4 regions of the Bacillus rugosus genome follow, and region 2 is predicted to be linked to each of the others. Evidence: riboswitches for the same ligand, from Rfam matches in the RefSeq annotation. Region 2 holds a riboswitch; each other region holds the start of a gene.
What was found. Region 2 has a riboswitch for S-adenosylmethionine ahead of mtnW (2,3-diketo-5-methylthiopentyl-1-phosphate enolase). Riboswitches for the same ligand answer to the same signal wherever they lie in the genome.

Region 1 (5,819 bases), 1.7 Mb from region 2:
AACCTTTGAACAGCTGATCAAGGTCATGCTGACGGCGCCCTTCATCGCGATGAAGCATGTTTTTCCGATCATGAAAAAACAGCAGTTTGGCAGAATCATTAATATTGCATCTGTTAATGGTTTAGTCGGCTTTGCGGGGAAATCCGCTTATAATAGCGCCAAGCACGGCGTCATTGGGCTGACTAAGGTCGGGGCGCTGGAGGGCGCGCCCCACGGCATTACAGTCAACGCGCTCTGTCCGGGTTATGTCGATACACAGCTTGTCCGCAATCAGCTGAGCGATCTTTCGAAAACAAGAAATGTCCCTTACGACTCCGTGCTTGAACAGGTCATTTTTCCGCTTGTGCCGCAAAAACGATTGCTTTCCGTAAAGGAAATTGCGGATTATGCAATTTTTTTGGCAAGCGAGAAAGCGAAGGGTGTCACCGGGCAGGCTGTTGTCCTTGATGGGGGCTACACCGCTCAATAACATAAAAAACACACTTGCTCCGCCAGGGAATCAAGTGTGTTTTTTCTTTGCTTATTTCCAAACATCGTTAGCGATTTCAACTACATGGCGCAGCTTCGCCCATTGCTGTTCTTCAGTCAGCTTGTTGCCTTCCTCAGTTGAAGCGAATCCGCATTGAGGACTGAGGCAAAGCTGATCTAAGCTCACATAACGGGATGCTTCTTCGATACGGCGTTTTACATCGTCCGGATGTTCAAGCTCACCGAATTTAGATGTCACTAATCCAAGGACAAGCTGAAGATCAGAGCGCTTCACATAACGGAGCGGCTCAAATCCGCCTGAGCGTGAATCATCATACTCCAGGAAAAGCCCGTCCAGGTTCAAACCGTCAAAAATGGTTTCGGCTGCTGCGTCATAGCCGCCTTCCGCTGTCCAAGTGGACTGGAAGTTGCCGCGGCAAATATGCATTGTTACGGTCAAGTCATCCGGACGGTCGGCAATCGCGTCGTTAATCGATTTCGCAAACAGCTGGCGAAGCTCATCAGGCGTTGTTCCGAACGCTTCGATTTGTTTTAATCCTTTTTCAGATAAGAAAACAGCCCAAGCTGTATCATCAAGCTGAAGGTAGCGGCAGCCTCTGTCGTAAAACGCTTGAATCGCTTTTTTATATGCTTTGGATACATCGTGCTGGAAAAGATGATAGTCGTTTTTGTATGCATCCTTTTCCAGTTTTCCGCGGAAAAACAGCATATTCGGGCTTGGGATCGTCATCTTTGGCGTCGCGTCACCGGCAATGCTATGGAGAAATGAGTAATCTTCAAGCATTGGGTGAGTTGAAAAGTCGATATCACCTGTGACTTTAATGCCGCGTGCTTTTGTCTGTACGTTATGAAATTGAATGCCCTGCTCAGGAGTAAACGGCTCAACGCCATCCAGGTTTTCCAGAAAATCAAAATGCCACCATGCTCTGCGGAATTCACCGTCTGTCACCACGTTCAGGCCGGTTTCCTTCTGTTTTTCCACAATGCGGATGATTTCATCGTTTTCGATTTGGCGAAGCTGCTCAGCTGTAATCTCGCCTGCCGCTTTTTGCAGCCGTGCTTTTTTGACGGGCTCAGACCTCAGCAGGCTTCCGACTTGATCCGCGCGAAACGGCGGTTTTTTTCTTTGAAGTGATTTTTGTTCTGCGGGTGTTGTTTGTTGTGACATGTTGTTCATTCCTTCTTTCCATTCGAATATAAAAAAGCTCTTCCTTTGGATAAGGAAGAGCTTGTGTGACAATCTCAACCTTATCTTCAAGAGCAATCATTGCTCTAAAGGATTTAGCACCATTCTGTTAAACAGCGGTTGCCGGGTATCGCAGGGCCAGTCCCTCCACCTCTCTTGATAAGGAAAACCTTTTTATGAAATTTTCTGATAGTATCTATTATTCACACATTTTCTGTTTCTGTCAATGATAGATTATCTCCACACATCGTTGGCGATGTCGATGACATGGCGCAGCTTCGCCCATTGCTGCTCCTCTGTCAAAAGATTGCCTTCTTCAGTAGAGGCGAAACCGCACTGCGGGCTGAGGCACAGCTGATCCAGGCTCACAAAGCGCGCCGCTTCATTGATTCGGCGTTTCACATCCTCAGGATTTTCAAGCTCTCCATTTTTCGATGTGATCAAGCCGAGTACAATCTGGAGATCCTTGCGTTTCACGAAACGGAGCGGATCAAAATTTCCGGAGCGGTCATCATCGTATTCTAAGAACAGCCCGTCCAAATGTAAGCCATCCAAAATCGTTTCAGCTACAGCATCATAGCCTCCTGATGCCGCCCATGTTGAACGGAAGTTGCCGCGGCAAATGTGCATCGTGATTGCTAAATCATCAGGCCGGTCTGCTACTGCATCGTTAATCGTTTTGGCGAACAAGGCAGGCAATGTTTCTGGATCGCCGCCAAGCGCCCGAACAACCTCTCTGCCTTTTTCCTCAAAGAAGAGAGACCATGACGTATCATCAAGCTGAAGATAGCGGCATCCAGCATCATAGAAAGCTCTGATTGCTTTTTTATACGCTTGGGCCAGATCATGAAAGTATTCCTCTTGGTCGTCATAAAACCCTTTATCCGCCTTTTCACCGAAAAACAGCATATTCGGGCTCGGAATCGTCAATTTTGGGGTCGCGTCGCCGGCAATCTCATGTAAAAATTGATAATCGACAAGCGCTGGGTGGCTCGTAAAATCGAGTTTTCCCGTCACTTTGATGCTGCGTGCTTTTGTTTTCGCATTATGGAACTGAATCCCTTCAGACGGGATGAACGGTTCCACACCATCAAGCCCTTCCAGGAAATCATAATGCCACCAAGATCGGCGGAATTCCCCATCTGTTACCACATCGAGACCGATTTCTTTTTGTTTTTCTACAATGCGGGTGATTTCTTGATTTTCGATATCACGAAGCTGATCAGCGGTGATCTCGCCGGCCGCTTTTTTCTGCCGGGCTTCTTTTATCGGAGCAGATCGCAGTAAACTGCCGACATGATCGGCACGGAAAGGAGCTTTGTGTTGTTTTTCTGTTTTTTGTCCTGCAACATTTGTTTGTTGAGCCATGTCATTCGCCTCTTTTCTGTAATGTGTTGAGCATAAAAAAAGCTCTTCCTTTGAGTAAGGAAGAGCTTGAATGGTCAAATCTCCGCCTCATCTGCAAGAACGCAATGTTCTAAAGGATTTAGCACCATTCTGTTTGAAACAGCGGTTGCCGGGTATCATAGGGCCAGTCCCTCCACCTCTCTTGATAAGGTAATCTTCATATTCAGATTTCAATTATCTTAATATTATTACTTTTGGCTCAATTGTCAATGCCTTTTTAGAAAATACTTTCATCTTCATCGTCATATAATACCATATCAAGCACGATAGCGATGGCTGTGCAGATCAGCACATCTTCCTCATTTGCAATCTGCAGATGATACGAATCACCCCAGCTCAGCCACTTCTTGCTCACCGACATCCGGACATTCTTTCCATCTGTCAGCTGGAATTCATCCTTCCACAAGTCACCATCAATTTCCCAGTTGAGCTTAGAAATTTCAAATTTTGGATTGAAAAACGTCAGTTTCTTCGTGACCTCACAAACTGTTTCCCCGCCAATTGAAATCACATATCGCGGCAATAAAGACATTACTTTTTGTTCTATGGAAACGAGTGTTTTTCCGGTTGAGTCTGTCATTTGTAGCGAGTCCCCTAACGAAAAGAACCGGCCCTCGACCTTGAATGTCTCTTGTTCATCCCGGTCATAAATGTGAAATGCATCTTTAAACGAGAACATCTTTTGTTTCATAAATAATTCGATCATTGCTGAAGTCTCCTTTTGATTTGCCTTATAAGAGATTACGGCCAGGGGGCAAAAAGGTTTCAAGTTTCCAATCTAGTGACCAGAAACGCGCTGACCGTTTTTTACGAGTAATTAATGTTTCTAAATTAAAAAAGGCTGCATCGTTCAGCAGCCTTTCTTTTGAAATATAGTATTAGGAAAGATGCATCCGGCGTTTTTGGCGGATCGCGTCAAGGTCGATTAGGTTGTTGTGATGAGGTGCGGCTGCTGGAAGAGGGCTTGTCTTTTGCGGTTTGCGGCGATTGTCCTTGCTGAAAGAAAAAAGAAGATAGCCGCATAATGCGATGATAATAAAAAGGATCATTATACATTCCTCCCAAAAAAAGTTTTGGTATTCTCTATTGTACGGATAAAACGTCAAAAAGTATTCAAAAAATTCCAAATTGGTTAAAAATAAATAGCTGCCCCTCAAAAACAGTCTAACCTGATAACCTGAAAATAGTCTTGCAAATTGGTGATTGCTCATGTGGTGATTGGTTCTATAGTTACTATCGACGATAAAATAAATTCCTTTATACAACTTTTAACCTAAATTTACATAATTCTATTTTTCTGTTTTTGGGTGCTGTTTTCTTGCTTGTTAGGTTTATACCCTATTTTTCGGAATCAAACACAAAAAACCCAAATTACGGAGCATTTGGGCGGTACGGGGGAATGCAGATTGTAGTTTTGGGGATTAGGATGACTGATCAGAAGAAGCGTTTGAACATTTTTCTGATTTTTTGAAATGGGCTCGATTTCTTTTGCATTTTAAGCGGCCTGGTCATAATCCATTTTTTCAATAGACTCTTTGTAGCGATAGCATGTTTTGTCATTGTTTTTCCTCCTCATGTGTTGATACTTGTTTTACGGAGAATGGATTAAAAATGTTTCATATTTACGCAAAAAAACCAGCCCTTTTTGGACTGGCTTTTGGTATTACGCCTGTTCTTCAAACAGTTTTGCAATCTCAACGATGACATTTACGGCTTTCACCATGTTATCGGCTGAGATGTATTCAAATTTGCCGTGGAAGTTTTCCCCGCCGGTGAAGATATTTGGTGTCGGGAGTCCCATGTAGGACAACTGGGATCCGTCTGTGCCGCCGCGAATTGGAGAAATCTTCGGTTCGATGCCGAGGTTTTCCATTGCTTGCTTGGCAATGTTGACAATTTCAATGACAGGTTCAATTTTCTCTCTCATGTTGTAGTATTGGTTGTTCATATCAAGCTGAATCCGGTCATGGCCGTATTCGTTTTGAAGTTCTTCAACAACACGCTTCATTGTTTCTTTTCTGCTTTGGAAGTGATCTTTGTCAAAGTCTCTGATAATGTAGTGGAGTTTTGTGTCCTCTACATCCCCTTGAATCGACAGCAGGTGGTAGAAGCCTTCGTAGCCTTCTGTATATTCAGGCGCTTCGTCTGCCGGCAGCAGGCTGTTGAGCTTCATTGCGATTTTCGCAGAGTTGATCATTTTCCCTTTTGCCGTTCCGGGATGTACGTTGTTGCCTTTGATGGTGATTTTTGCGGCAGCGGCATTGAAGCTTTCGTATTCAAGCTCACCGAGCGGGCCGCCGTCAACTGTGTAGGCAAAGGACGCATTAAATCGTTTTACATCAAACTTGTGCGGGCCTCTGCCGATTTCTTCATCAGGCGTAAAGGCGACTCTGATTGTGCCGTGCTTGATTTCAGGGTGTTTGATGAGGTAATCCATAGCTGTCATGATTTCAGCGATACCGGCCTTATTGTCTGCGCCAAGAAGGGTTGTGCCGTCTGTAGTGATGAGTGTATGGCCTTTATAGCCGGGCAGTTCTGGGAATTGATCAGGCGACAGAATGACCTGCAGCTGTTCATTAAGAACGATGTCTTTTCCATCGTAGCTTTCAATGATTTGCGGATTCACGTTTTTGCCGGTAAAGTCTGTGGCGGTGTCGACGTGAGCGAGAAAGCCGATTGTCGGCACATCTTTTTCAGTATTGGAGGGAAGAGTCGCCATGACATAGCCGTTTTCATC
Region 2 (5,819 bases):
GTTCGTTTTCTTGCATGAGCTGGTGATATTCATTTATTAAACAATCCAGCTCCTGACTGTGTCTGATCGTGTCATGCCCTGTAAATCCCTGCTTTCTAGCGGCATCTATCATTAACTTTCTTTTTTCATCAATAGACACCAACAATCTTTCTTGTTCAGAAGAACCGCCCATTCACTTCACCCCTCGCCGCTAAGAAATAGGAAACAAGTTTGATTGGGTTATTGTGCATTATTACAGATTATACTTTATTTGTAAACATATTTTCATTAAATAAGTTATTTTTTCAGGTATAATAGATATATTGATAGGATTAGAAGAACAATACCCAGGTGAAGAATATCTTAAACACGCCGCCAGGCAGGAGGTATGCCCGATGAAGAAAAAGAAAGCAATAATGCTCGGAGCGGCAGGCGGAAAAGCGATTTTAAAAAGGAAAAACCGAAAAAAATGTATTCAGCACATTACTGTTTTTTTACAAATGATTCGGGATTGGAGAAACGGCAATTATCCCCGTTCACAGGTAAAAACGCTTTTTCTTCTAACTGCTGCCATCTTATATATCGCCATGCCACTCGATATCATTCCAGACGTTATCCTCGGTCTAGGGATCATTGATGATGCAGCTGTATTAGGTTTGATTTGGACGCTGATTAAAAAAGAAATGTCACAATATGAAAAGTGGCGTTTGCAATAAATATAAAAAGCCCCGTTCGATGAACGGGGCTTTTTCTGCTTACTGATTCACGCTGTCTTTTTCATAAATCGGAACCCAGCCTTCAGTTGTGACAAAGATTCTCACCGCGACAACTTTGCGGTCCTCCTGAAGTGTGAAGTAATGGCGGATATTTTCAGGCACGGAGATTAAATCTCCAGGGTTTAAACGGACATCAAAAAACGTGCCGTCCTTGCCCTGAATGACAAAAATGCCATGTCCGCTAACGATAAAACGAACCTCATCGTCTGTATGGTGATGCTCTCTTTTAAAATTCTCAAGCAGTTCATCAAGTTTCGGATTGCTGTCTGACAGTGAAATAACATCCTGTGCTTTGTAGCCGCGGCGTGCTGAGATATCTTTAATTTCAGTTTCAAAGGTATTAAGGATTTGCTGTTTTTCTTCTTCTGTCAGATCATATTTCTCTGAAAGCTGTTCCGGTAGCTTCGCAATATCCCATTGCTCATAAATAACCTCTTGACTGTCCAGAAAGCTTGCTACTTCCTCTTGATTTTCAATCGTTGTATTTGCCTCATCATGAATTCGAATTGTTGCCATTTCAGTTCCTCCTTTTATTTAACCAGCTGGTGCTGGAGTGTTTTCAATTTCAAATGGTAGCTGAACAAAAATTCATATGCTTCAAGGACTCTTTTTGCTTCAAATGCTGTTCTGCCCCAAGCTGTAATACCGTGATTTCGGATCAGAACAGCTCCTGAATCCTCTGAGACCTCTTCCGCAAACAGAGCTGCGAGCATCGGAATATGAGCTGGATTTTCAATGATCGGAATGGTCACTTCTGCATCCTCTTCCCACAGGCCGAGCGCTTTTATTATTTCCTGGCCTCTGAATGTGATTTTCTTTTGGTCTCCGTATAGCTCTGAGATTACATTATTGTTTACCGTATGGACGTGCAGGCAGCATCCGGCATTTGTTTTATTGTACAAATGTGTGTGCAAAAGCGTTTCCGCTGACGGTTTTAGAGAATGCCCGCTTTCGGCAGGTTCTCCGTTTTGATCCACCAGCAGAAAATCTTCATCCGTTTGTTTGCGTTTATCTTTTCCGCTTGCAGTGACGAGAAATGTTAAAGGCTCATCAGAAACTTTAATAGACAGATTGCCGCTAGTCGCCGGAAACCAATCTCTTTCTGCCAATTCCCGTTTTACTTCAGCGAGTTCTCTCCAGCGTTCTTGTTTTGCAGCCATTCCTGTACCTCCGTTACATTCTCGATATCTTTTCTTATCTCATAAAAATCTTGATACGGGAGATGATTCAGGTTCCGCTCCCGGCATTCGTTTAATAAATAATCTCTTGCAAAGCAAAGGTCTGACAGCTTTGCCGCCTCCACATCTGTAACCGAGTCACCGATCATGATGATATATTGGTTTGGCTCAGAAAGTTCATGTATCACCGACGGCTTGCAGCACCCGCATTGATTGCTGCAAGTCCCTTTACAGGAATGAGGCCAATCAATATGAATATAGTCACTGTCAAATGACGCATGGTTGCAATAAATACGATCTTTTTCCACAATGCCTTCAAGCAAAGGATATACAAAAAAGTCCATTCCTCCGCTTACGATATAAAACGGCAGCTCATGCTCATTGATAAACGCTACAAATTCCCGAAAGCCTTCCCTGATTTTTGCATCTTCCAATACAAATCTTGTAATCTCTTCTTTTAAACTGCTGGGCAGAAGGCCGAACATCCGCCCGACACCTTCTTTGATTGACAGCGTTTTGGAAAGGACGCCGTCTTTTAATGCCGTCCACTCCGGCGGAGCGAATGTTTTCATGATGCTTATAATGTTGTCGTTCATCGTGATGGTTCCGTCAAAATCACAAATAATTAAAGGCTTTCGAGTCGTCATACGGCTTCAACCTTTCCCCATTTATCAAGCGCGAGCTTCAGATCCTTGCATTGTTCGGCTTTTTCATCAATCGGCTGGGCTTCTAAGACAGCATCAATTATGGCTCTGAACGCTTTGCCCCCGCCTTGGGCACCGTTTGGATGTCCGTGTACGCCTCCCCCGGCGTTAATAATATGATCTATACCGAAATCCCGCATTAAAAGCGGAACCATGCCAGGATGAATGCCTGCTGACGGAACGGCAAATGTTTGGTTAAAGGCATCCTCTCTCACACATTCTTCATGAATCGCCAGCGCATCTTCTTTTGGAAGCGCAACCGAACCGTATGGAGATGGGAAGAGACTAAAGTCAGCACCGCAATACCGGTTTAATTTTCCGAGCAAAAGAGCGTGAGAAAAGCCGTAGAACGGAGAAGACGTAAACGCCCCGCTGACCGCTGGATGTGCCATAATCGGGATTGCGATTTCGGGATCTTCCGCTAGGCTTTGCATGACGTCCAAGCCGTAAGCAAAGACATTAAACAAAAGTGCATCCGCCCCCAATTCGGCAGCGCGTCTCGCTTTGTCTTTCAGATCCGCCGTGCGTCCAGTCAAATTGACCGCATACAGCGTTTTATGTCCGGTTTGCTCATACGTTTCTTTCAATATTTGCTTTCCTTCTGTAATTCTTGTTTCAAAAGGCGCCAGCCCTGTCTCAAAGAAAATTTCATCGTCCTTAATCAAATCAACTCCGCCAAGCGCCTGCTGTCTGAGCTGTTCTTTAATATCACTCAGGTCCCTTCCGATGACCCCTTTAAATATGCTCATTAACAGCGGTCTCTCAAACTCTCCCAGCAGTTTCCGAATGCCGTATACGCCAAACTTCGGTCCCGGCAGTGTGCGCTTAAATGCCTCAGAGAAGTGAAGATCGAGTAATTTGATTTTTCCGTCCAGCGACAGCTTGCCAAACACTGTTGTCAGTAAAGCCGGAATATCCTGAGAGAAATTGATTTCAGGATAGGCGATTGTGATCACCGCTTGTTTTCCTGATGCAGGAGTTCCCTCTCTTTCCTCGACCTTTATCACCCGTCCCTTGTGCTTTTGCATTTGCTCCTGTTTCACTAGAGGCAGATCTGTCCATGAGCCTACTGTCAATCCTGTTGCGATTTGTTCTGCTTTTTTCTCTGTATCGGCTCCCGGTTCGGTCAGGAGATATGTTGCTATTAACTCACTCATGCCTGAGCTCCTTTCATTTACATCCATATAAAAAAACCTCTTCAAACAGCAATCGCGTCTAAAGAGGTTTCGTTTCTCGTCCGAATCTTATCTCTCAGCCGCCAGCTGCAAGAATTAGCACCGTGCTTTATAAGTCGGTTGCCGGGCTTCATCGGGCTCGTCCCTCTGCCTGCTCTTGATAAGAAAATATAGATTTTATAAATTATTTTGAATTATCCCACCGTTATCAAATCTTGTCAATGCTTTTTTGGGTAAACAGGTTCAGTTTCCCAATTCGATAAGCGGCTTCTTTGAGACTTTCTTCACTTGTCAGCAGTCCGACTCTGACGTAGCCCTCGCCATATTTTCCGAAGCCGTTTCCAGCCGCAACTGCCACATTTGCTTTTTCCAGCAAAAGGTCTGAGAACTGCTCGGAAGTATAGCCTTCAGGCACAGGCAGCCATGCAAAAAATGAACCTGCCGGAGCTGTCACATCCCAGCCGATTTCCCGGCATGCAGCGATCCAAGCGTTTCGCCTGCTCTCATATCGGGCATTTTGCTCCGCCACACACGTCTGATCAGCTAGCAGTGCCGCTGCTGCAGCCTCCTGAGTCGCTCTGAAAAGACTGACAAACATGTGGTCTTGATAAAGATTGATTGCTTCAATGACCGAAGCGTTTCCGACGGCAAAGCCGACCCGCCACCCTGCCATGTTATACGTTTTTGACAGCGTGTAAATTTCAATTCCGATATCCTTCGCACCTTCAGTCTGCAAAAAGCTTAACGGTTTGCAGCCGTCAAACCCTACAGCGCCATAAGCAAAATCGTGAACGACACAGATCCCGTTTTCTTTCGCAAAACTGACCGTTTCTTCAAAAAATTCAGATGTAGCAATAGCTCCGGTCGGATTATTCGGATAATTTAAATACATCAATTTCGCCTGTTCTCTCACTTCGGCGGCGATGCTGCTGTAATCAGGAAGAAACGCCCTGTCCTTTACGAGCGGCATCATTTCCATTTTCGCTTTCGCGAGTGTGACACCTGACCAGTAATCAGGATAGCCCGGATCAGGAACTAAAATCGTATCTCCGGGATTCAACAGGCATTGCGGGAGCTCGACCAGACCGGCTTTCCCGCCGAATAATATAGCGACTTCAGTTTCCGGGTCAAGATCAATGCCGTATTCTCTTTTATAAAATGCTGCTGCGGCTGATTTTAGACTGTACGAGCCGCGAAAAGACGAGTATTTATGATTTTCAGGATCCGCAACGGCTCGTTTCATTTCCTCGACGATATGTTCCGGAGTCGGCTGATCCGGATTTCCCTGTCCGAGATTGATGACGTCATGCCCTTCTGCGAGCTTTTGGTTCACTTTCTGCACCAGAGAAGCGAAGAATTGTTTAGGCAATTCCTTCAATACATGAGACTGTTCAAATTTCATCTATTCTCACCTTCTAAAAAAATCTTGAAATGATAGTCCATCATCATATATGGTTAAATGAAAAAAGTAAAGAAAAATTTGGAGTGATAAAAAGATGAAATGGACGATATCTTGTCTTCAATTTGATATTTCATACGGTAAACGTTCGGAAAATATCAAAAAGGCTGAATTTTTGATCGAAAAAGAAAGCAAGCATGCTGATGTTCTTGTTCTTCCTGAATTATGGACGACCGGATATGACCTGGCCAACCTTGATGAGCTCGCTGATGAAGACGGGCGTTTTGCTCAGAGCTGGCTGAAGAAAACAGCAAAAAAACATGGCGTTCATATTGTCGCCGGATCGGTCGCTGTCAGAAATGATTCTGATGTTTATAATACAATGTACATCGCGGATAAGGAAGGACAAATCGTTAAAGAGTACAGAAAAGCCCACCTTTTTCAGCTGATGGATGAGCATGTGTATTTATCAGCCGGTTCCGAAGACGGATACTTTGAGCTTGATGGCGTCAAAAGCTCAGGATTGATCTGTTACGATATCCGTTTTCCGGAGTGGATCAGAAAACATACAACAAAAGGTGCCAACGTGCTGTTTATTTCTGCAGAAT
Region 3 (5,819 bases), 240 kb from region 2:
CCTCCCAGCCGAGCTTTGCGTAGTAGCCTTTGACATAGTGTCTTGCGTTACACCAGACCGCCTGTACGCCTCTATCTGCCAGTTTTTGCTCCGCGTATTTGATCAGCGTGCTTCCGGCTTTTTGATCGCGATATCCTTCAAGTGTTGCCATGCCTCTCAGCCGATATGCGGAGGAGGCCGTTATTAATGGCTGTTTTTGAGGGAAAAAAGAAGCGATGCTGATCAGCGTTCCTTCATAAAACGCGCCGAGATGAAAAGCGCCTTCTGCATGATCTTGTTCATATTTGCATTGTTCGATGGATTGATGGGGACGCAGGATACGATGCCGGATTTCGTATGTATCTTCCGCGGAAATGGTTTTGACTTCGAGCATGATGTTCCTCCTCATATACCGATTTTCTATATCGTAACACGAATCCTATTAAAAAAGACCGCCCGATTGATTCAGGCAGTCTTATCGGAATTAATGCAAATAGATATTTTGTCGCTGCTCATCTTTTTGCTGGATATAAGAAGTGAGCTCAGCAGTTAAGTCAGATCTGAGAAAAGGCGTAATCAAATAGATGCCGTTAAACAGCTCGCATGCCGTATCCAACAGAGAGCGTGCAATTGCAAGGCCCTCCGCTTTTTGCTTCTCTTTGTCTTCACCGGCGAGGGCCATTGTTTCCCGAATAGAGTCAGACAGCTTAATGCCCGGAATTTCATTGTGGATGAATTCAGCATTCCGGCTGCTAGTAAGCGGCATAATTCCGATATAGATCGGCGTCTGCAGATGCTTTGTTTCGTTATGGATATCGACAAGCTGCTGTTCGGAATAGACAGGCTGTGAAACAAAATAATCGGCGCCGCAATCTATTTTTTTCTCCAGCCGTTTTACCGCTTTATCCAGGTGGCGGACGTTAGGATTAAATGCGGCTGCGACTGAGAAATTCGTTTTCTTGCCAAGCGGCTTTCCAGACAGGGACAGCCCTTCATTGAACTGTTTGATCAGCCTGATTAAATCAAAGGATGTTAAATCATAAACAGACGTGGCACCCGGAAAATCCCCGATTTTAGAAGGGTCGCCCGTGATGGCCAGCACGTCATTCAGCCCTAACGTATCAAGACCCATTAAGTGTGACTGCAAGCCGATAATATTTCGGTCACGGCACGTAATATGGACAAGAGAGCGCATATCAAGCTGCTGCTTCACAAGGGCGCCGCAGGCAACATTGCTGATCCGCGGGGTCGCTAGGGAATTGTCAGCGAGCGTTAGGGCATCGATTCCCGCTTCTTTTAATTCAGCAGCGGCGGACAGAAATTTGTCAAAGCTCAATTTTTTCGGCGGATCCAGCTCTACGATAATGGAGCGTTTTACCGCTGCGATCTCATTCAGGCCCGGTTCTGTGCGCTCATCCTGAACAGAAATGAATTCCTTAGGCCGGGTTTTGACTTCTTTTTCTGTAATCGGAGCAAGCCCGCCAATCGCTTCCGCCATCGCCCGGATGTGATTCGGCGTGGTGCCGCAGCAGCCGCCGATAATCCGTGCGCCTTGCTTGCGGAATTCTGACGCGCTGTTTTGAAAATACGTGTCGTCTGTTTCATAGACGAGCCGGCCTTCTTCAAGCGAGGGGAGACTGCTGTTCGGATAAACTGATAAGAACACATCATCAAAAATCGGCACTTCGCTAAGCGCTTCAATCATGTGATAAGGGCCGAGCCGGCAGTTAATGCCGGCGATATCAGCTCCGAGATCCGCAATCGATCGCAATGCTTCAAAAAGCGGTGTTCCGTCCTGCAGTACACCTTGCTCATGCATGGAGACATTAAGCATAATCGGAAGGTCAGTCTCTTTGCGCGCGATTTTCAGCACTTCACGGGCTTCTTCCAAATCATAATACGTTTCTAACAGCAGCCCATCCGGCTCCTCATGCAGCAGCAGGTACAGCTGCTCGCGAAAGCTGCGTTTGATTTCGTCAAGGCTGTACGCATTTTTATTAAAGGTGCGGATGCCGCCCATCGTCCCCAGCACGTACGCATCGCCTGCTGAAGCCCGCGCGATTTTTACCGCCTCCTGATTCATTTTTTTGATGTCATCCTCAAGCCCGTGTCTGGATAATTTAATATAATTGGCCCCGTACGTATTAGTTTGAATGATGTTGGCTCCAGCCTCAACGTACGCTTTATGTATGCGCTGAATTTCCTCCGGCTTTGAAATGTTGAGCTCCTCAAAGCATCTGTCAATGCCGTAGGAGTAGAGGAGCGTCCCCATGGCGCCGTCGCCGATTAACACCTGTTTTTGCAAATCTTCTAAAAGTCCCATTGTCTGCCTCCTTTATTCACATTCAGCAAGGAAAAAAGAGAAATAAAAAAAGTCCTCTTAAGAAGAAGACTTTGTCGGTGATTTTGTCTCTTCTTATCTTCCAAGCTGTTCGAGCTTGCTGGATTTAGCACCTTGGTCATGGCTGATCGCCATTACACCGGTTGCTGAAGCTTCGTCGGGCCAGTCCCTCTGCTTCTCTTGATAAGAACGGATATGAAATTTTACATGTTCAGGAGCTGCCAAAAGATGCCTGGCGTTTTCCCTTTCTCCAAATTTACCGAAAATAAAGACAATAATCAATAGGATTCAGAAAATTTATCTGAAATTTATAAATTGAACGTCAATTGGCAGATCTGCGCCCCGTACTGCTGTGATAATCTGCTGCAGGTCATCCTTGTTTTTTCCGGTGACACGCACTTGATCATCCTGCACTTGAGACTTTACTTTCAGTCCGGAGTTTTTGATGATGGTATTGATTTTTTTGGCGTTGTCCTTGTCAATGCCTTGAACAAGCTTTGCACGCTGGCGCACCGTTCCGCCTGACGCGCTTTCAACCTTGCCGTAATCAATATTTTTTGTCGGCACGTTTCGTTTAATCAATTTACTGACCAGCACATCTTTGAGCTGGCTTAATTTAAATTCGTCATCAGAAACGAGAACAAGCTCCTCTTTATCTAACGAAATGTCGCTTTTGCTTCCTTTAAAGTCATAGCGTGTGCTGATTTCTTTCAGCGCAATTTGAATCGCATTTTGCACTTCTGGCAATTCCACCTGGGATACAATATCGAATGAACTTTCTTTTGCCATATGAAAACCTCCATAACATTTAACTTATGTGTCGATTATAGTAGAATAAAGAGAAACTTCCAACAGAACAAAGAATCAATTTGTGATGATTGGAAAAAATGTTAACAGAATCCGCATAAAAATAAGCGGAACAGGAAGGACGATAGCATGAGACCAGGGCAGCAATTAACCTTGAGTATAGATCACCAAACTGACTTCGGTTACTTTTTAACCGACGGAGAAGATACGATTCTCTTACATAACAGTGAAATAACTGAGGATATCGAAGACAGGGATGAGGTAGAGGTCTTTATATATGTCGACCAGCAGGAAAGACTTGCGGCTACGATGAAAATTCCGGTCATCAGCGCTGATGAGTACGGCTGGGTCGAAGTGGTGGATAAAGTGGAAGATATGGGCGTTTTCGTTGATATTGGCTTATCTAAGGACGCGCTTGTTGCAACTGAGCATTTGCCGCCATACGAGGAGGTCTGGCCGCAAAAAGGGGATAAACTTTACTGTATGCTCAAAGTGACGAATCGGGGGCGCATGTTTGCCAAACCAGCACCGGAGGATATTATAAGCGAACTGTTTACCGACGCTTCAGAAGATCTGATGAATAAAGAGCTGACAGGTACGGTGTACAGATTAATCGCAACGGGTTCATTTATCATCACAGACGATGGTATCCGCGGTTTTATCCATCCGTCAGAAAGAAAAGAGGAACCAAGACTCGGCTCAAGAATCACGGGACGGGTGATTCAAGTAAAAGAAGACGGCTCAGTCAACATGTCGCTGCTCCCGAGAAAACAGGATGCATTGTCTGTGGATGCCGAGTACATTTTAACGTATATGAGAACAAGAAACGGCGCTATGCCGTACAGCGACAAAAGCCAGCCTGACGATATCAGAGAACGTTTTAACATGAGCAAAGCCGCCTTTAAGCGCGCGCTTGGCCATTTGATGAAAAACGGAAAAGTGTATCAGGAAGACGGATGGACATACGAGAAAAAATAGAGGGCCGTACAGGCCCTCTATTTTTTTATATAAAAACTTCACAAATAAAATTCTGTTACGTATCATTAGGAGACAGATTGTTTTGTCAGTAAAAAGATAGGGGGAGATGTCGTGTACATTCGCATCGATTTTTTATTGATCTTGATTGCGATGCTTTTCTTTTGGATTGCTTATATGGCAGGAATTAAAAAGCAAACATGGATATTGTCCGGTTTCCGTGAATCCCGGATACGTGACAAAGACCGTCTGGCTAGAATTGCGGGATACTTTTTTCTAAATTCAGGGATCTTTATTCTTTTAAACGGTTTTATCTCATTCCAAGGACAAGATCAGCTGATTCCGCCAATGATTTTAGCATATGGAGCTGGAGTTATCATTTATGTAAATAAAAAATTAATATAAAACCTCCAGCATATATCAAATGTCTGGAGGTTTTTGTTTGCTCATTTTCTTAAAAAGAATACGGCTAATGTGCCGGGGCCGGCGTGCGAGCCGATCGTAGAACCGATTGGATGCATGATGATCTCTTTCGGCTTGAATTCATCTTCAATCAAATCTTTCATGTCAATGGCTTTTTCTTCGTTCGCAGCGTAGCTGATCCCCACGGTTTGATTGCCCCAATCATCACCGCGTTCTTTCATTAGTTCGATGATTCGTTTGAAAAGTTTTTTCTGTCCGCGGATTTTTTCCAGAGGCACAAGCTTGCCGTCTTCCATCTGAAGCAGCGGTTTAATATTCAGCAGGCCGCCGACAAAAGCGGACGTTTTGGAGATTCGGCCGCCTCTTGCGAGATACGTTAAATCATCAACAGTAAAAATGTGCTCAAGCTGGTTGCAAAAGTTCTTTACAGACGTTTCAATTTCTTGTATTGTATTCCCGTTGATACAGAGATCGGCAGCATGCCGGACAGCCAGGCCGTATCCTAATGAAGCACATTTGGAATCAATGACCCGTAAATCGAAACCAGGGAATTCCTCCTTCACTTCATTGGCCATCATCACAGCTGTCTGATACGTGCCGGAGAGGCCTGAGGAAAAGGCAATGTAAAGAGCGGGATCACCTGTTTCGGCATATTGCAAAAACACATTTTTAATCGTTTGCGGTGAGGCTTGGGACGTCTTAGGCGTTTCTCCATTTTGCATCGCTTCAAATATTTGATCCGCATCAATCGTGACTGCATCTTCGTATTCTTTATCGCCGAGAGAAACTCTGAGCGGAATAAAGCCGATGTTGTTTTCTTCAAAATAAGAACGTGGCAGATCGGCGGCGCTGTCAGCGATGAGATGAACTGTCATATTGCTTCCCTTCTTTCCGTTATCGCTCGTTATCACAAGAGTTAAGCCAACTATATCATATTAATTTGCCAAAATCGTGTTCAAATATTTGTTTTAAGGGAAAACATATAAAGAAGAAAGAGCGGAGGAACATGCCATGGTACTAGATCAAACAAAAAAATTACTCATCGTCATCATCGGCGCTTTACTCAATGCGGCCGGGCTGAACTTATTTTTGATTCCGGCAGATGTATATGCCAGCGGATTTACGGGTGTCGCCCAGCTTTTATCAAGCGTCATTGTTCAATATGCCCCCTTTTACATATCGACGGGAACGCTCTTGTTCCTCTTAAACATTCCGGTCGGTATTTTAGGGTGGCTGAAAGTCGGCAAATCGTTTACGGTGTACAGCATTTTAAGTGTCGCACTCACTACTGTGT
Region 4 (5,819 bases), 1.6 Mb from region 2:
TTTGACATCTTCTCTTGCGACAAGAAATGTTCCGTCTGTCTGAGTCAGCTGGGCGAAATTAATGACAGGGTCTTTAGCCCCTTGCGCTTCGACATAAATAGATGTTTCTGACCCGACAAGTGCAATGTCTGAGCCGTTTGAAAGAAGCGATGTCATCGTTTTGTCGCCGCCCCAGGTCGTATTTACATTGACATCAAGCCCTTCTTCCTTGAAAAATCCTTTTGACTCAGCAACATATAAAGGCGCGTAAAAAATCGAATGAGTCACTTCGGCTACTTTGACTTTGGTGAGCGTTTCTTCTTGGTTGCAAGCCGCCAGGGCGATCATCAGAAATATACTGCCAACACAGGCGCAGCCCAGCCTTAACCATTTATTCACATAGACAACCTCCTTATTTAGCATCAAGTTAATATCCTTTTTTGCTTTACATATCGTATGATGGGTATAAAAATGTGTGAATGCCTAATCAGGTTCTCAGGATGTAATTTTGGAGTAAGGAAAGCATATAGAAAAAAGGAGGCGGCTGCCTTGATTGTTGAGAAAAGAAGATATCCGTCGCCGAGCCGGCATGTGCGTCTGTTTACGATCTGCTATCTTTCAAATGGCTTACGGGTAAAGGGGCTTCTGGCTGAGCCGGCGGCACCGGGACAATATGACGGATTTTTATATTTGCGCGGCGGGATTAAGAGCGTGGGCATGGTTCGGCCAGGCCGGATTATCCAGTTTGCATCCCAAGGGTTTATTGTGTTTGCTCCCTTTTACAGGGGAAATCAAGGTGGAGAGGGCAACGAGGATTTTGCCGGAGAAGACAGGGAGGATGCTTTTTCCGCTTTTCATCTGCTTCAGCAGCATCCAAATGTTAAGAAGGACAGAATCCATATCTTCGGTTTTTCCCGCGGTGGAATTATGGGAATGCTCACTGCGATTGAAATGGGCCGGCATGCGGCTTCATTCGTTTCCTGGGGAGGCGTCAGTGATATGATCCTTACATATGAGGAGCGGCAGGATTTACGGCGAATGATGAAAAGAGTCATCGGCGGAACACCGAAAAAGGTGCCTGAGGAATACAAATGGAGAACACCGTTTGACCAAGTAAACAAAATTCAGGCACCCGTGCTATTAATTCATGGAGAAAAAGACCAAAACGTTTCGATTCAGCATTCCTATTTATTTGAAGAGAAGCTAAAACAGCTGCATAAGCCGGTGGAGACGTGGTACTACAGCAAATTCACACATTATTTCCCGCCAAAAGAAAACCGGCGTATCGTTCGGCAGCTCACGCAATGGATGAAGAACCGCTGACGGTGAAATATGGTATGATAAAGAAAAAAGAGAACGAAAGGGGATTTCACTTTGGGAATGCCTGTTGAATTTAATACATTGATTGTGACAAAAGGAAAAGAAGTTCGCATAGATGAAAATATTTTCACGTTAGAGAAAGACGGATACCGTGTGTATCCGATGGAGATTCCGATGGATGTGCGCAAAACAAAGTTCGGCGAAAAGTCGGGAACAGCTGAAGTGCAGAAGCTTCAATGGGAAGACGGCCGGACCATCATTACATACAAGCTGACTTCTCTGCATTCTGTGAATTAAAACAAGCCAAGAGCGTAATTGCTCTTGGCTTTTGCTTTTTAAACGAGAGGGCCGCCTGCCTGTGCAATCGCATCTGTATGTGCGAACTTTTTAAAGTTCTCTTTGAATTCATTCGCGAGGTAGACAGCCTTTTCTCTGTATTTTTCCTTGTTGTTCCATGTGTTTTCCGGCTGAAGGATATGATCAGGAACGCCAGGAACTTGAACCGGAATGTGCAGGCCGAAAATATCGTCAGTCATCATTTCTGCATCCTCTAATTTGCCTTCAATCGCTGCTTTGACCATCGCCCTTGTGTAAGAAAGCTTCATGCGTTCGCCTGTGCCGTAGCCGCCGCCGGTCCAGCCGGTATTGACCAAGTAAACGTCTGCGCCGTGTTCATCGATCTTTTTGCCGAGCATTTCAGCATAGACGTGAGCAGGAAGCGGCAGGAATGGTGAGCCGAAGCATGTGGAAAACGTCGTCTCAGGAGACGTCACACCGCGTTCGGTTCCAGCAAGTTTGCTCGTATAACCGCTTAAGAAATGGTACATCGCCTGTTCCTTCGTCAGTTTGCTGATCGGCGGCAGGACTCCGAATGCATCAGCCGTCAAAAATACAATTGCTGAAGGGTGGCCTGCCATGCTTGGTGTCACGATGTTGTCAATCATATGAATCGGGTAAGCCGCCCGCGTGTTTTCGGTATAGAAGGAATCATCATAATTGGCTTCGCGTGTATCATCATCAACAACAACATTTTCAAGAACAGACCCGAAGCGGATCGCGTTAAAGATCTGAGGCTCCTTTTCTTCGCTTAAATGAATGCACTTGGCGTAGCATCCGCCTTCAATATTAAAGACGCCTGTGTCAGACCAGCCGTGTTCATCATCACCGATCAGTTTGCGGTCAGCATCGGCTGAGAGGGTGGTCTTGCCTGTTCCGGACAGTCCGAAGAAAAGGGCGACATCGCCTTTTTCACCGACATTGGCAGAGCAGTGCATGGATAGAATATCTCTTTCAGGGAGCAGGAAATTCATAATGGAGAAAATCGATTTCTTCATTTCTCCAGCATACTCTGTTCCGCCGATTAAAATCGTCCGCTTTTCAAAAGAGACAATAATAAAGGTTTCAGAATGTGTGCCGTCTGTTTTTGGATCCGCTTTGAAATGCGGAGCAGAAAGAATGGTAAACGGTTGTTCAACTGTTTTCTTATCATTGCCCTCCGGTCGGATAAACAGCTGTCTGGCGAATAAATTGTGCCATGCGAACTCATTTACGACGGTGATCGGCAGCCTGTATTTTTCATCTGCTCCGGCAAATCCTTCGAATACAAACAGCTCATCTCGCTGTTTCAGATAGCTGACAACTTTCGTGTACAGCCGCTCAAATGCTTCTTCTGAAATGGGCTGATTCACCGTACCCCAATCGATCTTATTTTTCGTGCTTTCTTCCTTCACGATAAATTTGTCTTTAGGCGAGCGTCCTGTATAAGCTCCTGTTGTCGCCCGAACAGCGCCTGTGGAAGTTAAAATGCCTTCGTTCCGGGATAGTACTTTTTCTGTAAGCTGTGCTGCTGATAAATTATGACGCACATTTGGGCTTGTTAATAAGGCTTGTAGATCAGCGGTTAAATCAACTGAGTTCATATGAAACCTTCCTTTATCGTTTTTTGTGTTTTGCTAATTGTGAATTAGTATAACATATATTTTCAAATAGTCTATACTATTTAACGTTTTTTGTGTGTGCGTTTTCCAATGTTTTCCCTCAATATAGGTGCCTATTTCTTCTGAATCATATTGACATTGCAAACCCTTTTACGATAAGATATTTCATTGAGCGGATACTCTTATCCCGAGCTGGCGGAGGGACAGGCCCTATGAAGCCCAGCAACCGGTTTCTCTGTTATTATTATGTTCAACTGTGTGAGACAACCAAGGTGCTAACCTGTTGCAAGGTTGTATGATTCCTTGAGCGATAAGAGTGAAAGGCACAAAGACCAAACCCTTTCCTCGATGGAAAAGGTTTTTTTATTTCATAAATATGCCAATTAACATTCTCTAATATAACGTTACATTGTATAAGAGGGAGCGAGTTCCGTATCATATATACAAGGTCTTTCGGGAGGCCTTGTGCAGGAGGAAGCAAATCATGAGTAAAAATCGTCGTTTATTTACATCAGAATCTGTTACGGAGGGGCATCCGGATAAAATCTGTGACCAGATTTCTGACAGCATTTTAGATGAAATTTTAAAGAAAGACCCTAACGCGCGTGTTGCTTGTGAAACGTCTGTGACAACTGGTTTGGTTCTTGTCAGCGGAGAGATCACAACATCTACGTATGTTGACATTCCGAAAACGGTTCGTCAAACCATTAAAGAAATCGGATACACACGTGCGAAATACGGATTTGATGCGGAAACTTGTGCAGTTTTAACATCAATTGACGAGCAGTCTGCTGATATCGCAATGGGTGTAGACCAGGCGCTTGAAGCCCGTGAAGGCACAATGAGCGATGAAGAAATTGAAGCGATCGGTGCGGGTGACCAAGGTTTAATGTTCGGTTACGCGTGCAACGAAACAAAAGAGCTTATGCCTCTTCCAATTTCACTTGCTCATAAATTGGCCCGCCGCCTGAGTGAAGTCCGTAAAGAAGATATTCTTCCGTACCTTCGTCCTGACGGCAAAACACAGGTAACAGTTGAGTACGATGAAAATAACAAACCTGTCCGCATTGACGCGATTGTTATTTCAACTCAGCATCACCCTGAAATTACGCTTGAGCAAATCCAGCGCAACATTAAAGAACATGTTATCAATCCGGTTGTTCCTGAAGAGCTGATTGATGAAGAAACAAAATATTTCATCAACCCTACAGGACGTTTCGTTATCGGAGGCCCTCAAGGGGATGCGGGACTTACAGGACGCAAAATCATTGTTGATACGTACGGCGGCTATGCACGCCACGGCGGAGGCGCGTTCTCAGGTAAGGATGCAACGAAGGTAGACCGTTCTGCGGCTTATGCAGCGAGATACGTTGCGAAAAACATCGTTGCGGCTGAGCTTGCTGATTCTTGCGAAGTACAGCTTGCTTACGCGATCGGTGTTGCACAGCCTGTGTCAATCTCAATCAACACATTCGGTTCCGGAAAAGCTTCTGAGGAAAAATTGATTGAAGTTGTTCGCAATAACTTTGATTTACGACCTGCCGGCATTATCAAAATGCTTGATTTACGCCGTCCGATTTATAAACAAACTGCTGCGTACGGCCACTTTGGACGCCACGATGTTGATCTTCCGTGGGAGCGTACAGACAAAGCAGAGAAGCTGCGTGAAGAAGCGTTAGGAGAATAATTTTATAGCCGCTTACTGGTTAAGCGGCTTTCCCTTTTTTACGTTGTATTCATGTTTATTTTTTTACATAACCGTGAAACCAAATACTATTCACAGCGTCTATAAATAGGGGTTCAATGATGACAATTTTAATTATGGAGGCAATACTATGTGTGGATTTGTCGGGGTTTTTAACAAGCATCCGTTAGCTCAAACCGCTGATCAAGAAGAACTAATCAAACAAATGAACCAAATGATCGTTCACCGCGGTCCTGACAGTGATGGATATTTCCATGATGAGCACGTTGGATTCGGTTTCAGACGGCTCAGCATTATTGATGTAGAAAATGGCGGACAGCCTTTATCATATGAAGATGAAACATATTGGATTATCTTTAACGGAGAAATCTATAACTATATTGAATTGAGAGAAGAACTTGAAGCAAAGGGGTATACATTCAACACGGATTCGGACACAGAGGTTCTTCTTGCGACTTACCGTCACTATAAAGAAGAAGCTGCGTCCAAACTGCGCGGTATGTTTGCCTTTCTGATTTGGAATAAAAACGATCATGTGCTTTATGGAGCAAGAGATCCATTCGGCATTAAACCGTTGTACTACACAACGATCAATGATCAGGTTTATTTTGCCTCAGAGAGAAAAAGTTTAATGGTTGCTCAGAATGATATTGAAATAGATAAAGAAGCATTGCAGCAGTACATGTCTTTCCAATTCGTTCCTGAACCAAGCACGCTCGATGATAATGTGAAAAAAGTAGAGCCGGGTTCACAGTTCACAATCCGCCCGGATGGCGATATCACATTCAAAACGTATTTTAAAGCGAACTTTAAGCCAGTTCAGACTGAAGAAGATAAGCTTGTAAAAGAAGTCAGAGACGCGATCTATGACTCTGTAA

Region 1: another riboswitch for S-adenosylmethionine. It lies ahead of M0696_RS19840 (5-methyltetrahydropteroyltriglutamate--homocysteine S-methyltransferase); the one in region 2 lies ahead of mtnW (2,3-diketo-5-methylthiopentyl-1-phosphate enolase).
Region 3: another riboswitch for S-adenosylmethionine. It lies ahead of M0696_RS06100 (bifunctional homocysteine S-methyltransferase/methylenetetrahydrofolate reductase); the one in region 2 lies ahead of mtnW (2,3-diketo-5-methylthiopentyl-1-phosphate enolase).
Region 4: another riboswitch for S-adenosylmethionine. It lies ahead of metK (methionine adenosyltransferase); the one in region 2 lies ahead of mtnW (2,3-diketo-5-methylthiopentyl-1-phosphate enolase).

Annotation. Positions count from the first base shown of each region.
Region 1 is NZ_CP096590.1:3,912,575-3,918,393, reverse strand. It holds gene M0696_RS19850 (3-hydroxybutyrate dehydrogenase) at 1-469, shown strand, start outside; gene M0696_RS19845 (5-methyltetrahydropteroyltriglutamate--homocysteine S-methyltransferase) at 521-1,657, opposite strand; SAM riboswitch class I at 1,735-1,841, opposite strand; gene M0696_RS19840 (5-methyltetrahydropteroyltriglutamate--homocysteine S-methyltransferase) at 1,910-3,043, opposite strand; SAM riboswitch class I at 3,128-3,234, opposite strand; gene M0696_RS19835 (LURP-one-related/scramblase family protein) at 3,300-3,788, opposite strand; gene M0696_RS19830 (hypothetical protein) at 3,961-4,239, opposite strand; gene M0696_RS21025 (hypothetical protein) at 4,517-4,642, opposite strand; gene pepT (peptidase T) at 4,746-5,819, opposite strand, start outside.
Region 2 is NZ_CP096590.1:1,449,132-1,454,950, reverse strand. It holds gene spo0E (aspartyl-phosphate phosphatase Spo0E) at 1-172, opposite strand, end outside; gene M0696_RS07455 (YkvA family protein) at 375-695, shown strand; gene mtnD (acireductone dioxygenase) at 735-1,271, opposite strand; gene M0696_RS07445 (methylthioribulose 1-phosphate dehydratase) at 1,286-1,915, opposite strand; gene mtnX (2-hydroxy-3-keto-5-methylthiopentenyl-1-phosphate phosphatase) at 1,873-2,580, opposite strand; gene mtnW (2,3-diketo-5-methylthiopentyl-1-phosphate enolase) at 2,577-3,794, opposite strand; SAM riboswitch class I at 3,879-3,979, opposite strand; gene mtnE (methionine-glutamine aminotransferase) at 4,021-5,214, opposite strand; gene M0696_RS07425 (carbon-nitrogen family hydrolase) at 5,309-5,819, shown strand, end outside.
Region 3 is NZ_CP096590.1:1,210,924-1,216,742, forward strand. It holds gene M0696_RS06095 (GNAT family N-acetyltransferase) at 1-373, opposite strand, end outside; gene M0696_RS06100 (bifunctional homocysteine S-methyltransferase/methylenetetrahydrofolate reductase) at 464-2,302, opposite strand; SAM riboswitch class I at 2,393-2,510, opposite strand; gene M0696_RS06105 (YajQ family cyclic di-GMP-binding protein) at 2,618-3,109, opposite strand; partial or broken gene M0696_RS06110 (CvfB family protein) at 3,208-4,105, shown strand; gene M0696_RS06115 (DUF3784 domain-containing protein) at 4,256-4,507, shown strand; gene M0696_RS06120 (DegV family protein) at 4,549-5,400, opposite strand; gene M0696_RS06125 (YitT family protein) at 5,537-5,819, shown strand, end outside.
Region 4 is NZ_CP096590.1:3,003,429-3,009,247, reverse strand. It holds gene M0696_RS15260 (ABC transporter substrate-binding protein) at 1-378, opposite strand, end outside; gene M0696_RS15255 (alpha/beta hydrolase family protein) at 529-1,302, shown strand; gene M0696_RS15250 (DUF2584 domain-containing protein) at 1,354-1,596, shown strand; gene pckA (phosphoenolpyruvate carboxykinase (ATP)) at 1,635-3,218, opposite strand; SAM riboswitch class I at 3,416-3,553, shown strand; gene metK (methionine adenosyltransferase) at 3,721-4,923, shown strand; gene asnB (asparagine synthase (glutamine-hydrolyzing)) at 5,072-5,819, shown strand, end outside.